Regions from separate parts of the Hydrogenophaga sp. OTU3427 genome, predicted to be linked through region 1. Evidence: predicted binding sites of a transcription regulator. Region 1 holds the regulator's gene; the other holds the start of a gene.
What was found. The regulator FNR, encoded in region 1, switches genes on or off when oxygen is low (the NO sensors DNR and NnrR bind a similar motif). The targets are predictions, from matches to a motif close to TTGATNNNNATCAA.
Positions count from the first base shown of each region.

Region 2: a site for FNR is predicted at 5,698-5,711, ahead of AAHB17_RS22835 (TraR/DksA family transcriptional regulator). Genes of this name have one in related genera too.

Region 1 covers NZ_JASATI010000071.1:5,854-13,447, forward strand. The annotation lists gene AAHB17_RS23430 (SDR family oxidoreductase) at 1-526, shown strand, start outside; gene AAHB17_RS23435 (alkene reductase) at 558-1,634, shown strand; gene AAHB17_RS23440 (MATE family efflux transporter) at 1,709-3,097, shown strand; gene AAHB17_RS23445 (sulfite exporter TauE/SafE family protein) at 3,102-3,782, opposite strand; gene hemN (oxygen-independent coproporphyrinogen III oxidase) at 3,831-5,207, opposite strand; gene fnr (fumarate/nitrate reduction transcriptional regulator Fnr) at 5,336-6,055, shown strand; gene AAHB17_RS23460 (hypothetical protein) at 6,219-6,518, opposite strand; gene AAHB17_RS23465 (nitrogen fixation protein FixH) at 6,561-6,824, opposite strand; gene ccoG (cytochrome c oxidase accessory protein CcoG) at 6,847-7,594, opposite strand, start outside.
Region 2 covers NZ_JASATI010000064.1:15,816-23,409, forward strand. The annotation lists gene AAHB17_RS22800 (DUF4178 domain-containing protein) at 1-544, shown strand, start outside; gene AAHB17_RS22805 (DUF350 domain-containing protein) at 577-798, shown strand; gene AAHB17_RS22810 (polyamine aminopropyltransferase) at 883-2,427, shown strand; gene AAHB17_RS22815 (FAD-dependent oxidoreductase) at 2,436-4,001, shown strand; gene speD (adenosylmethionine decarboxylase) at 3,991-4,371, opposite strand; gene AAHB17_RS22825 (VOC family protein) at 4,379-4,801, opposite strand; gene AAHB17_RS22830 (hypothetical protein) at 4,832-5,209, opposite strand; gene AAHB17_RS22835 (TraR/DksA family transcriptional regulator) at 5,252-5,638, opposite strand; gene AAHB17_RS22840 (PhaM family polyhydroxyalkanoate granule multifunctional regulatory protein) at 5,792-6,754, shown strand; partial or broken gene AAHB17_RS22845 (FIST signal transduction protein) at 6,756-7,594, shown strand, end outside.

The DNA.
Region 1 (7,594 bases):
TGTGGCCGCGGCCGCGGCGCGGGCGTCGGACGTGACGCTGGTGATCAACAACGCCGGCATCGCCCAACCCGGCGGTTTTCTCGCGGCCGACAGCGAAGACATCACGCGGCGCATCTTCGAAACCAACTTCTTCGCCATGCTTCGCGTCAGCAAGGCCTTTGCCCCGGCCCTCAAGTCCAACGGCGGCGGCGCTTTGCTCAACGTGCTGTCGGTGGCTTCCTGGGTGAACGGCGGCGAGCTGGCGGCCTACGCGGCCAGCAAATCGGCCGCGTGGTCGCTCACCAACGCACTGCGCCACGAACTCTCGGCGCAAAAGACACAGGTCACGGCACTGCACATGGCCTACGTCGATACCGACCTCACGCGGGGGTTCGATGTGCCGAAAACCGGTCCTGACGACATCGTCAGGCGTGCGCTCGACGGCCTCGAATCGGGTCGGGACGAGGTGCTGGCGGATGAACTCACGGGGCATGTCAAACAAGGCCTGACGGCCGCTCGGCCCAGTTACCTGCCCCAGACCGCCTGACACCCCGGTACTCTTCATCTCAAGGATTCACATGCTTTTCACGCCTCTGGCCACACCCGGCCTTCGCCTCAACAACCGCGTCGTCATGGCGCCCATGACACGCAGCCGTGCGGTCGATGCCAACACCCCCAACGCCTTGATGGCGGACCACTACGGCCAGCGCGCTTCGGCCGGCCTGATCATCACAGAGGGCACGTCCCCATCACCCAACGGCTTGGGCTACGCGCGCATTCCCGGGCTCTTCAACAGCGAGCACGTGCGCGGCTGGCGCGAGGTCACCCGGGCGGTCCATGCCCAGGGCGGCAAAATTTTCGTGCAACTGATGCACACCGGACGCGTTGCCCACGTGGCCAACCTCCCGACCGGCGCCGAAGTGCTCGGCCCAACGGCCGACGTCTGCCCCGGTGACATACACACCGACACCCAGGGCATGCAAGCCCACAGCGGGCCCCGGGCGATGACCGTCGCCGACATCCGGCACGCCGTCGCCGAATACGCGCAAGCGGCCAGGCTGGCCATCGAGGCGGGGTTTGACGGCGTGGAGCTGCACGCCGCCAACGGCTACCTGATCGAGCAGTTCCTGAACGCGAACGTGAACCGGCGCACCGACGCCTACGGCGGCGGCATCGAGGCGCGCAACCGCTTTGCGCTCGAAGTGGCCGAGGCAACGGTCGCCGCCATCGGTGCCGACCGGGTGGGCATCAGGCTGTCGCCGCATGGCGTTTTCAACGGCACGGGTGGCTTTGCCGACGTCGACGCGCAGTATGTGTCCCTCGTGCAGGCAGTCTCCGCGCTGGGTTTGAAGTACGTCCACCTGCTGGACCATGCCGCCATGGGCGCGCCACCCGTGCCCTCGGCATTGAAAGCCAGGCTGCGCGCCGCCTTCAAAGGCACGCTCATCCTGGCCGGCGGCTTCGACCGAGCCAGCGCCGAACGCGCGCTCGACGCGGGCGAGGCCGATCTCATCGCCTTCGGTCGGCCCTTCATCGCCAACCCCGATCTGGTCGAGCGGATGTCGACGCATGCCGACCTGAATGCCGTCGACATGACCACGTTCTACACCCCCGGCGCGAAAGGCTACACCGACTACCCGTTGCTGGCAGCTTGAGTGCACCCGGTCCCTGATCAAGCCCCGGCATGTTGGCCCGACACGGCCCTCGTTCACCGCAAAGACACGCATCCATGAGCACACCACAGACCTCACCGCCCACGCCATCCGTGGGCAAGCGCGATGCCGTCAACCCACTGCTGAACGCACCGCTGGCGCCCACGCTGCTGCGGCTCGCCGTGCCCAACATGCTGGCCATGCTGGCCACGGCCTTGGCCGCCATTGCGGAGACCGGCTACGTCGGCAGCTTTGGCGTCGGCTCGCTGGCGGGCATGGCCTTGGTTTTTCCGTTTGTCATGCTGCAGATGATGCTGTCGGGGGGCGCCATGGGCGGTGGCGTCTCGTCGGCGGTCAGCCAGGCCCTCGGCGCGGGCGATGGCGAACGTGCCAATGCCCTGGCGGTGCATGCGACGTGGATAGGCCTGGGCGCGGGGGCGCTGTTCATGGTGCTGATGCTGGCCCTGGGACCGTGGCTGTTTGCTGTCTTGGGTGGCCAGGGTGAGGCGCTGAGCCAGGCGCTGGCCTACGCCAACATCGCCTTTCTGGGCTCCATCTTCATCTGGCTGGTCAACACGTTTTCGTCCGTGATCCGCGGCTCGGGCAACATGTCCGTGCCGTCGGCCACCTTGCTGCTGGTGGCCTTGGGGCAGGTGGCGATCAGCGGTGCGCTGGGGCTGGGCTGGGGGCCATTCCCCCGGCTGGGCATGCCGGGCGTGGCGGCCGGGCAGGTGCTGGCCTACGGGTTGGGCGCAGCGTACCTGTACAGCCACCTGCGTTCGGGGCGGGCACGCATTCACTTGCGCCTGCGTTCGACACCCCTGCAGTGGCCCTTGGCACGCACCATCCTGAGGGTGGGTGGTTTTGCCTGCATATCGCCCCTCCAGACCGTGCTGACCATCCTCATCCTGACCCGCCTGGTCGCGCAGTTTGGCACCACCGCGTTGGCGGGCTACGGCATCGGTGCCCGGCTGGAGTTCTTGCTGATTCCCGTGGCCTTCGCCGTTGGCGTCGCGTCGGTGCCGCTGGTGGGCATGGCCATCGGCGCCGGGAACGTCGCGCGGGCACGCCGGGCCGCGTGGTCCGCCTCCGCCTTGGCGGCCGGGCTCCTGGGCTTGCTGGGCGCGGTGCTGGCACTGGCGCCCGATCTGTGGACCGGCCTTTTCACGCAGGACCCGACCCTCCTGGACGCAACGGCCACCTATTTCCATTGGGCTGGACCCGCCTATGGGCTGTTCGGACTCGGGCTGTCCCTCTATTTCTCGTCACTGGGCGCGGGCAAGGTGGCCGGTCCCGTGTTGGCCGGCACCTTGCGGCTGGTTCTGGTGGGACTGGGTGGCTGGGCGCTCGCGGTCGCTCAGGCGCCGGCGTGGACCATCTTCGCCTTGGTCGCTTTGGGCATGGCCGCCTATGGGCTGGCCACCGCGCTTGCCGTGCATGGCACGGCCTGGGGCGCCGAGCGGTGATGGATCAGGCGCACCACAGCCCGGTCGGATTCGTCAATCCCATCCAGATCGCCCAACCCGACGTCATCACCAGGGCCGCACCGGCCAGGCGCATGCCCCAGGCGCCACCACGCAGGCTGCCGGCGGCGTGCCAGCGCAGCAGCAGCCAGGGCCCGAGGGTCATGGAGACGGAGGTGCCGAGCGCGAACAGGCCCATGATGACCGCGCCCTCGATGGCGTTGGCCGACAGCGAGGCCACCAGCAAGGCGGAGTACAGCAGGCCGCAGGGCATGAGCGCCCAACCGGCGCCCAGCACGTAAGGCGCCTTGCCGCCCAGCCGCGCCAGCACCGGCCTGGCCTTGCGCCAGACGGTCTGCGCCACGCCGTCCACCCAGGCGGGCTGGCGCGCCTGCAGCACCAGCAGCAGACCGAGCAGCAGCGCCAGCACGTGAAAGGCCGTCCACAGCGGGCGCAGCACCACGGTGTTGGTGCCCAGCCAGCCCAGGCCCTGCACGGTGGCCGCAGCCAGGCCTCCGAGGGTGGCATAACCCAGGATGCGCCCCAGCTGAAAACCGACGATGGCCTGCTGCGTGCGGGGCGCCGAGGCCCTGGCGATGCCGGCGCAGGCCGCACCACACATGGCCACACAGTGTGGACCACCCACCAGCCCCATGAACAGGGCCGTCACGGCCATGGACGTTTGCATGGACGAACTCTAGCAGCGACCCGCGCCGCAGTGGAGCCTGGAGGCCATTCAGATGATTTTCGAGAACCTGGCGCGGTCCTGGTCCACCCGCAGGTGCTTGTCGAACACCATGCCGATGGCACGCACGAGGAACCAGCCGGCGTCGGTCACCTCGATGCCTTGGTCGTCCACCTTCACCAGGCCCTGGGCCTGCATGGGCGCCAGGGCTTCCAGCTCGCGGGCAAAGTAGCTGCGGAAGTCAAGCAGGTGGCCCAGTTCGATGGACTCGAACTGCAGCCGCCCCTGGCACATCAGCGCCATGATGACGGTGCGCCGCACCAGGTCGTCGCGGGTGAGGGCCAGGCCGCGCACGATGGGCAGGCGGCCCTGGTCCAGCATGTCGTAGTACTCGTCCAGCGTCTTGGCGTTCTGGCTGTAGGTGGCGCCCACGCGGCCAATGGCCGAGACGCCCAGGGCGATCAGGTCGCAGTCGGGCTGGGTGCTGTAGCCCTGGAAGTTGCGGTGCAGCCGGCCCTGGCGCTTGGCCACGGCCAGGGCGTCGTTGGGCAGGGCGAAATGGTCCATGCCCACGTAGACGTAGCCGGCGTCGATGAAGGTGTCGAGCGACTGAGACAGCATGGCCAGCTTGTCGGCCGGCACCGGCAGCTCGGCCGCCACGATGCGGCGCTGCGGCTTGAAGCGCGTGGGCAGGTGGGCGTAGGCGTACAGCGCCACGCGGTCGGGCCGCAGCTGCGTGACCTGGGTCAGCGTGCGCGCGAAGGATTCGGGCGTCTGCAGCGGCAGGCCATAGATGAGGTCGACGTTGACCGACTCGAAGCCGATGCGCCGCGCCGCCGCCACCAACGCGAACACCTGCTCGGCCGGTTGCACCCGGTGCACCGCCTTCTGCACGGCGGGATCGAAATCCTGCACGCCGAAGCTGAGCCGGTTGAAGCCGAGCTGGTGCAGGTGCTCCAGGCGCTGTTCGTTGACGGTGCGCGGGTCGACCTCGATCGAATACTCGCCGCCGGGCACGAGGTTGAAATGCCGACGCACGGTGTGCATGAGGTCGCTGAGTTCGGCGTCGCTCAGGAAGGTGGGCGTGCCGCCGCCGATGTGCAGCTGCGACACGTGGTGCCCGCGACCGAAGTGCTGCACGTGCAGGTCCAGCTCTCGCGCCAGGTAGCGCAGGTACTCGGCCGATTTGCTGTGGTGCTTGGTGATGACCTTGTTGCAGGCGCAGTAGTAGCAGACCGACTCGCAAAAGGGCACGTGGATGTAGAGCGACAGCGGCAGGGCCAACGAGCCGGCGCGGCGCTGCTCCAGCGCCTGGATGTAGTCGGCCTCGCCAAAGGCCTCGACGAAACGGTCTGCTGTCGGGTACGAGGTGTAGCGCGGCCCCGGCACGTCGAAACGGCGCAGCAGTTGTTCGTCAATCACGTGCATCACAGGGCATCTCCAAAGTGGTTTTGACTGTGCCTCAAGCCCGGGTTTCCACCCTTGATCTGGGTCAAGCCGAACGAAATGTCAGTGAAGTTTTCTATTAACATGGGGAAACACCCGACAATCGCAGCATGGACGTCCAAAGCATCAAGGTCGCGTGCTCCAGTTGCAACCTGCGTGAACTCTGCCTTCCCATGGGCCTGAGCCACGAGGAAATGAACAAGCTGGACCACGTCATTTCCACCCGCAAGCGCGTCAAGCGCGGTGCGGCGCTGTTCAACACCGGGGACCGCTTCACCTCGATCTACGCGGTGCGCTCGGGCTTCTTCAAGACCTGCGTCACCACCGCCGATGGGCGCGATCAGGTGACGGGTTTCCAGATGACGGGCGAGATCATCGGCCTGGACGGCATCGTGTCCGACCACCACTCGTGCGACGCCATCGCGCTGGAGGACGCCGAGGTCTGCGTGATGCCCTTCGACCAGCTGGAGATGCTGTCACGCGAGTTCAACACGCTGCAGCACCACGTGCACAAGATCATGAGCCGTGAGATCGTGCGCGACCACGGCGTCATGCTGCTGCTGGGCAGCATGCGGGCCGAGGAACGCCTGGCCGCCTTCCTGCTCAACCTGGTGCAGCGCCTGCATGCGCGCGGCTTCTCGCAGTCCGAGCTGATCCTGCGCATGACCCGCGAGGAAATCGGCAGCTACCTGGGCATGAAGCTGGAAACGGTGAGCCGCACCTTCTCGAAATTCGTCGACGACGGCGTCATCGAGGTCAAGCAGCGCTATGTGAAGATCATGGACACCGAGGCGCTCAAGCGCATCGTCAATCCCCAGGTCTGCAGCTGACCCACCCCCGTTTCTCGCTCACTTCGTGTAGCGCGAGTCCCCCCTCAAGGGGGGGACACCAGCGGTCCGGCAGAGCCGGCCCGCTGGTGTCCCCCGGATGGATCCACTGCATGCGCTGCCGATCGCGCTGATCGGGCCGGGTGAGCAGACCCGCGCACAGCCTTCAGCAGCAGTTGTTGCCCTCCCGGGCGCAGTCGGCGGGCCGCTGATCGACCGGCACGGGGCAGCGGTTGACCTCGAAGGGCGACAGGGACAGCAGCGTGGTGAGCGCGCTGGAAGCCATGGTCATGCCCCAGAACACGAAAAAGGACAGGGTGTAGATCGCCTGCCGCGACAAGCCCAGTTCGCCGCCGCCGATGCGGTGCAGGTCCTCGGGGTCGACCATCGCGAACACCACCATCTCCAGCACGCCGGCCACCAGAAAGGCCGGCCAGGCGATCCACATCAGTCGTTGCAGGCGCATTGCTGTCTCCTTGTTCTGAGGGTCTGCGGACCGCCGGGCGCTTCAGCGCTTCTCGGGCAGGGTGGCGGTGGCCGCGTGATTGCGCGCCTGCTGCGCGGGCGCCAGCGTGAGCGACTTGTTGTCGGTGTCGGATCGCTGGATGCGCGGCGACTGCGCATCCAGCACCGGGTCCTGGTACTTGATGGCGATCGCCGCCGTGACCAGGCCGGCCACCACCACCGCCAGCGGGCCGCTGATGATCAGCCAGACATAGGGCTCGCGCCACCAGGCGCGGGTGACGGTGGGCAAGGACTTGATCGTGCTCATGGGATTCTTTCGTGTGTGGCGCTCAGCGTGGCACCAGGAAAACAGCCTTCTCGCTCACGTGCATGGCCTCGGCGCCGGTGGCACGGATGTCAAAGGCAATCGGATGCGAGCCCGGCGCGGCGCCTGGCGGCACCTGCACCCGAACCCCCACCGAGCGCACCTCGGTCGAGCGCACTTCCACCGTGGGTTCGGAGGCCAGCGCCACGCCGGGCAGACCCGACACCTCGATCGCGTAGGTCTGCGTGGTTTCGGTGGCGTTCATGACCTGCAGGCGGTAGACGTTCTCGATGCGGCCCTGCTCCACCATGCGGGCCAGCGCACCGCGGTCACGGATCACGTCGACCTTGAGCGGCGTGCGCAAGAACAGGCTCGCCCCCACCGCCACACAGATCAGGCCCAGGATGGCGCTGTAAACCAGCACCCGCGGGCGCAGCGCGTGCCGGAGCACCTCGGCCCGCCCCCAGCCCTGGGCAAGGGCGTTCTGGGTCGAATAGCGGATCAGGCCGCGCGGGTAGCCCATCTTGTCCATCACGTCGTCACAGACGTCGATGCAGGCCGCACAGCCGATACATTCGTACTGCAGGCCCTTGCGTATGTCGATGCCGGTGGGGCAGACCTGCACACACAGCGTGCAGTCGACACAGGCACCCAGTCCTTTGGACTTCGGATCGGTCTTCTTGGAGCGTGGCCCGCGCGGTTCGCCACGCGCCTCGTCGTAGGTGACGATCAGGGTGTCCTTGTCGAACATCGCGCTCTGGAAACGCGCGTAG
Region 2 (7,594 bases), on a different contig from region 1:
GCGCGGCTTCTGTTTCCTGGTGGACGCGGAGGACGGCTGGAGCGTGGTCAAGCCCACCACCGGCGCGCCCAGCATGACGGGCAATGGCCAGAGCGCCAGCTACCTGGGCACCCGCTACGCCCTGCAGTACAGCTACAACGCCGAGACCACCTACGTCGCGGGTGAGTTCTACTGGAAGGTCGAGCGCGGGCAGAAAAGCTTCAACCGCGACTTCGCCCATGGCTCCAGCCTGCTGTCGCTGGAGCAGACCCGGGACGAGCTCACCTGGTCCAGCGGCAGCCGCATCGACAGCGGCACCGTGGCCAAGGCCTTTGGCCTGGAGGCGCAGAAGGACCTGCTCCAGCGCACCGACGCCTCGCCCCTGAGCCAGGGCGCGGGGGCCAATGTGCGCACCATCGTCATCGTGGTGGTCATGCTGATCCTGTTGGCGGTGATGCTGCCGCGTTGCAGCAGCTGCGACCCCAAGGTGGAGAACTGCAGCAACAGCTACCGCAGCTCGGGCGGCTCCTTCGGTGGCTGGTCGGGTGGGGGTGGGCACAAATGAATCTATCAACGACTTTTTGACTGGAGGTCCACATGGGCATGGAATGGTTGAGAGCCGGCGCCTTTTTTGGCTCCATCGTGTACGCGCTGATCGGCGTGCTGGTGTTCTGGCTCAGCTTCATCGTCATCGACAAGCTCACGCCCTACAACCTGTGGGAAGAGCTGGTGGAGAAGCAGAACATGGCCCTGGGGGTGGTGGTGGCCGCCATGTGCCTGGGCATATCGATCATCGTGGCTGCCGCGATCCATGGGTAGCCCCCACGCTCCACCGCTGCGCGGGTCGCTGCCCCCCCGGGGGGCTGAGCCGACTTGGGGCGGCCCGGCGTCGGCTCGCGCTCCATGAACGTCACCACCCACCCGCCGCCGCGCCCGGTCGAGGTCGCGCTGCTGGCCAGCGTGTTCGTGGTGGCGGCCTGCGGGCTGGTGTACGAACTCGCGGCCGGGGCGCTGGCGTCCTATGTGCTGGGCGACTCGGTGCTGCAGTTCTCCACCGTCATCGGCACCTACCTGTTCGCCATGGGCATAGGCTCGTGGTTGTCGCGGTTTTTCGAGCGCCAGCTGCCGGCGCATTTCCTGCGCATCGAGCTGCTGGTCGCCCTCGTGGGCGGGCTGCTGCCGGCCACCCTGTTCCTGGCCAACGCCTACCTGCCTGGCAGCTTCCGCTTCCTGCTCTATGGCCTGGTGCTGCTGGTGGGCACGCTGGTGGGGCTGGAGATCCCGCTGGTCATGCGCATCCTCCGACGCAACGTGGCCCTGAAGGACCTGGTCTCGCAGGTGCTGACCTTCGACTACCTGGGCGCGCTGGCGGTGTCCGTCGCTTTTCCGCTGTGGCTGGTGCCGCAGCTGGGCCTGGTGCGCACCGGCCTGCTGTTTGGCCTCATGAACGCGGCCGTGGCCTTGTGGGCGTGGTGGCTGTTCCGCCATGAACTGCCGCAGCGTGCGGCGCATGCGCTGGCCGCTGTCGTGACCCTGGCGGCGCTGGCACTGGCGTGGTCTGGTGCCGAGCGCCTGACCACCCTGGCCGAAGACCGTTTCTACCAGGACCGTGTGGTGCTGGCCGAGTCGTCCGACTGGCAGCGCATCGTGCTCACCCACGGCCGGGCAGGCCACAGGCTCTACCTCAACGGCAACCTGCAGTTTGCCGAGCGCGACGAATACCGCTACCACGAGGCCCTGGTGCACCCGGTGATGGCGGCCTTTGCACAAGGCCGCGTCGCGCCGCGCCGCGTGGCGGTGCTGGGCGGGGGCGACGGCATGGCCGTGCGCGAAATCCTGCGCTACCCCGGTGTCGAGTCCGTCACCCTGGTGGAACTGGACCCGCACATGACGCGGCTGTTTTCGCAGAACCCGGCGCTGCGCCAGCTCAACGGCGACGCCTTGCATTCGCCCAGGCTGAGCATCGTCAACACCGACGCCTTCAAGTGGCTGGAGCAGGACGGCGACCCCTTCGACATCATCGTGGTCGACTTCCCCGACCCCACCAACTTCGCCATCGGCAAGCTCTACACCAACGCCTTTTTTGCCAGCCTGCAGCGGCGCCTGTCGGCCAGCGGCTATGCGGTGATGCAGACCACCTCGCCGCTGGTGGCGCGCAAGAGTTTCTGGACCGTGGTTCAGACCATGGAGTCGGTGGGCCTGCGCACCTGGCCTTACCACGCCCACGTGCCCAGCTTCGGCGAATGGGGGTTTGTGATTGCCGGTCGCCGGCCCTACACCGTGCCCACCCAACTGCCGCCCGGCCTGCGTTTTCTCACGCCGGCCACGCTGCCGCTGCTGTTCGATTTCCCGGCCGACATGGCGCGGGTGCCGGCCGAGGTGAACCGCCTGTCCAACCAGGTGCTGGTCCACACCTACGAGCAGGAATGGGGCCGGGTGCTGCCGTGACTTCTTCCATGCGATGGCGCCGCCGCGACGTGCTGGGCGCCGCGGGTGCCATGGCCTTGGCGGGTTGCCGTGACCAACCCGCGATCGAGGGCGGCTTTGTCGGCACCTCGCCCGAGCGTGGCCATGTGCTGCGCGACTCCCCGCCGCGCACGCCCAGCGTCACCCGCCGCACCCGCGTGCTGATCGCCGGTGGCGGCGTGGCCGGCCTGGCCGCGGCGCGCGCCCTGCGCCTGGGTGGCCTGGACGACTTCGTCCTGTTGGAGCTGGAAGACACCGCCGGCGGCAACGCCCGCGCCGGCCACATGGGGGGCTTGGCGTGCCCGCTGGGCGCGCACTACCTGCCGCTGCCCGGCGACGACGCCCACGAGGTGCAGGACCTGCTGGAGGAACTCGGTCTGCGCCAGCGGGTGGCCGGGCGCTGGACCTTTGACGAGCGCCACCTGTGCCACAGCCCGCAGGAGCGGTTGTTCTTCAACGGCCACTGGCAGGAAGGCCTGCTGCCCCTGGCCGATGTCGGGCCCGCCACCCTGGCGCAGTACCGCCGTTTTGCCGCTGCCGTGCGGCAGGCCCGCGCCGACGCCCGCTACGCCATGCCGACGCTGCGGGCGCCCATCACGCCGGCCACCCAGGCGCTGGCGGCGCAGACCTTCGCGTCGTGGCTCGACGTTCACGACCTGACCGACCCCCACCTGCGCTGGTACCTGGATTACGCTTGCCGCGACGACTACGGCGCCGGCACCGCCCGGGTCTCGGCCTGGGCCGGCCTGCATTACTTCGCCAGTCGACACGGCTTTGTTGCGCCGGGTGAGGCGGGTGCCGAGGCCGAGCCGGTGCTGACCTGGCCCGAAGGCAACGCCTGGCTGACCCAGCGCCTGGCCGCGCCCTGTGGCGACCGCCTGCTGACCGCCCGCACCGTGTTGCGGATTGAAGAACACAAACACGGGGTGGCGGTGGACGCGCTGGACCCTGCCACAGGCCGGGTCGAGCGTTGGCTGGCCGAACGCTGTGTGGTGGCCCTGCCGGTGTTCGTGGCGGCCCGGGTGCTGTCGCCGGTGCCTGACTGGGTGCAACAGGCCGCGCAGCGCCTCCAATACGCGCCCTGGCTGGTGGCCAACCTGTGGCTGCGCGCGCCGCTGGCCGACCGCCCAGGCGCGCCGCCGAGCTGGGACAACGTGGTCTACGGCGCCGCCGGCCTGGGTTATGTGGACGCCGGACACCAGTCGCTCAACCCGCGCCGGGGCGCCACCGTGCTGACCTGGTACCTGCCGCTGGGCGAGGACGCCCCGGCCGGCCGCCGCGCGCTGCTGGAGCGACGCTGGACCCACTGGCGCGACCAGGTGCTGGCCGAGCTGGCGGTGCCCCACCCGGACCTGCGCGAACAGTTGCAGCGCATCGACGTGACCCGCTATGGCCACGCCATGGCCATGCCCATGCCGGGGCCCCAGGTGGCCTGGCCCAGGGTGGACGGGCGGCTGCACTTCGCGCACAGCGACTGGGCGGGCTATTCGGTGTTCGAGGAAGCGTTCACGCGCGGCGACCTGGCCGGCTCGGCGCTGGCGCGGATCAAGGGCTGACGCCGCCGCGCCGCAGCGCGTGTTGCTGCACCGCCGTGGCGTCGAACAGCGCCAGCAAGGCCGCCAAGAGGGCTTGGGCCTTGGCCGAGTGGTCGTGGCCGAAGTTGCACACGTACACATCCAGCGTGGCGCCACCTTCCTCGGGCCAAGTGTGCACACACAGGTGCGATTCGGCCAGCAGCACGGTGGCGGTGACGCCGCCCGGGCCATGCGCGTTGGACGGGAAGGTGTGCGCGAGTTGGGCCACCGCCTGCAGCCCCGCCGCCTGCACCAGGTCCACGCAACGCGCCAGCAGCCGCTCGGCGTCGGTCAGCCACACGCTGTCGCAACGGCAGCCGCGCAGGTCGGCGGTGAGGTGCAAGCCGAGCACGGTGGGCTCAGGTGTTGTAGACCGTGTCCAGCGAAGCGAAACCCTTGACCTCGATCGGGTTGCCGAAAGGGTCGCGGAAGAACATGGTCCATTGCTCGCCGGGCTGGCCGGGGAAGCGCAACTGCGGCGGCAGCACAAAGTGGGTGCCGGCGGCGCTCAACCGGTCGGCCAGGGCCTGCCAGGCCGGCTGCTCCAGGATCAGGCCGAAGTGCGGCATGGGCACCAGCTTGTCGCCCACGTGGCCGGTGTCGGCGGTGGGGAAGGGGGTGCCCAGGTGCAGCGAGATCTGGTGGCCAAAGAAGTCGAAATCGACCCAGGTGGTGGTGCTGCGGCCCTCGGTGCAGCCCAGCACGCCGCCATAAAAACGGCGGGCGGCATCCAGGTCCGTGACGTTGAAGGCAAAGTGGAACAGGCTGCGCGGGGTGCTCATGCACCCAAGGATAGCGCAGCCCGCGCGGGCTCAGCGCTGCGTCGGGTCGGCGGCTTTCTGGTCGAACTTCAGGAAATACTGGCGCGCCATGGCCACCAGCTGGGCGTCGCTGGGGTGGTCGCTGTTGACCACGTCGACGATCGCCTTGTCCACCGCGTGGGCCTGGTGTTTGCAGAAATCACGGAATTCGATCTTGGCGTTGGCCGGCCCGGTCAGCAGCACCTCGCTCACGCCTTGCAGCGCCACCGTGATTTCTTCGAAGAAGGCCTTATCGGCACCCACATGACCGTGTTTGGGCGTGTGCTGGCTGCGCGCCTTCACCCGTTGGGCTTCGACGTGTTCGCGGTCGAACATCAGCACGTGGGCTTGGGTGTGGTCCAGCCAGACAACGGCGTGGAAAGTGGTCATTCAACAACTCCGTTCAAACAAACAAGAAAACAAGCAAACAGATCACAGCCTGGGCACCGCAACGCCACCACCGGCCTGTTCGATCTGCGCCTGGCAAGCCACGCAGCGCAGGGCTGCGGGGTTGGCGTGCAGGCGCGCGGTGGAGATGGTCACGCCGCAGTCGATGCACAGGCCATAGCTGCCGTCGGCGATGCGCCGCAGGGCTGCGTCGATGGCCACCAGCTCGGCCGATTCGCGCTCGCCCAGGGCGATTTTCAGGTCCCGTTCGGCATCGGCCTGCGCCCGGTCGCCGCCGTCGCTCTCGCGGGTATCGGCCGCCGCTTCGGCGCGGCCGATGGAGCCGCCACGCTGGGCGCGCACCTGGGCCAGCAGGTCGTTGCGCAGTTGGTGCAACTGCAGGCCGAAGGTGTCGGAAATGGAGGTGCTCATGTCGTCTCCTGAGATGGGCCGGGTTGTCTGCATCATGCGCCCGCTGGCCTGCGCGTGGGTTGACACACGTCAAGCGCCCCGGGGAAAGTCCGCCATGGTCAGCGCCACCGGGTTGGGGTAAGCTGTTTTCCACAACGACGTTGAGGAGCGACCATGAGTGATCCCCTGGGTTTTGGCAAATACGTGCCCGGCTTCGATTTCCTGCAAAGCCTGGCCAAGCAGGCGGCTGGCGGCGTGGCGCAGGGCGTGCAGCAGAACCTGCCGCAGATGCCCAGCTTGGGCAACTGGATCGCGCCCACCTTCAACGTCGAAGAATTGGACAAACGGATCGACGAGCTCAAGGCCGTGCATTTCTGGCTCGACCAGAACAGCAAGGCGCTGGGGGCCACCATCCAGGCGCTGGAGGTGCAGAAGATGACCCTGGCCACCTTGAAAGGCATGAACTTCAACCTGGGCGATGTCGCCAACGCGCTCAAGATCAAGGCGGCCGACACCGTGGCCGGCGTCGCGTCGGGGGTGGTCAGTTCGGCCCAGAGCGTGGCCGGGCGCACGCCCACGGCCTTCGCCGGGCTTGAAATCCCGCCCAATGCCTACCATGCGGCAGCGCCCCAGGTGCACACCGAGCCGGAGCCCGAACCCGAGCCCGCACCGGAGCCCGCACCGGCGCCCGCGGCTCGCAAGCCAGTGGCCAGGAAGGCGGCCGAAGCCCCGGCCGAGGCGCCCGCCGGGGGCCTGGTCGACCCCATGCAGTGGTGGGGTGCCTTGACCACGCAGTTCCAGAACATCGCCGGCAACGCGCTCAAGGACGCCGCCAAACAGTCCACCCTGGACGTCACCCGCAACGTGGCCACCGGCCTGACCGGCGAGGCCATGAAGGCCGCCACCGGCATGGCCGGCAACGTGGCCAAGAGCGTGTCCGACACCGTGGGCGCCGCCGCCGCGCTGGGCAAGGCGGTGGCCGGCGGTGCGGTGCGTGGACGGGGCAACAGCCTCAAGTCGGCCGCCTGGCCCATTCCCGGCGCCGTGTCGCCCGACGTCGGCAAGCCGGCCGCCGCCAAGAAGCCGGCCCGCAAGGCCGCGGCCAAGAAGTCACCCGCGCGCAAACGCGCCAGCTGAGATGAAGCGTTTTGCCCACGCCCACGCCACCCACCCGCAATGGCGCATGGCCGCCGCGTTGGTGCTGGCGCAGCTGCGTGCGCAACTGGCCCTGCCCGAACACGCCGGCACGCCCGGGCTGGCGCTGCTCTATGTCACCGACCACTACGCCGACGACGCGGGCGACATCCTCGACCACCTGAGCGCCGAGTTGCCCGAGGTCACTGACTGGGCGGGCACGGTGGGGGTGGGCATTGCCGCCACCGGGGTGGAGTATTTCGATGAACCGGCCCTGGCCGTGATGTTGTGCGACCTGGCGCCTGACCAGTACCGCGTGTTCAGCGGCGTGGCGCCCCTGCCGGCCGCCCACGGCGGGCGCGGCGGTTTCTCGGCCCAGACGGCCTTGCTGCACGCCGACGCCACCACCCCCGACGTGGCGGAGCTGATCGCCGAGATGGCCGAGCGCACCGGCAGCGGCTACGTGTTCGGCGGCCTGGCGTCGAGCCGTGGCCAGACGGTGCAGTTTGCCCTGGGCAGCGCCGGCCACCTGCGTGGCCAGGGGGCGGCCAGCGGCCTTTTCCATGGCGGCTTGAGTGGCGTGGCCTTTGGCCCCGAGGTGGCCTTCGTGTCACGTGTCACGCAGGGGGCGCACCCGGTGGGGCGCAGCCACCAGATCACCGCGGCGGACCGCAACGTGGTGCTCAAGCTGGATGGTGAGCCAGCGCTGGACGTGATGCTGGACGAACTCGGCATCTCGCTCGACCAGCCCCAGACCGCCATGACCCGGCTGCGCCAGACCCTGGTGGGGCTGACCCTGCCCGAGACCGAACGCCCCGGTGCGCCGGCCGGCACGCCGACCCG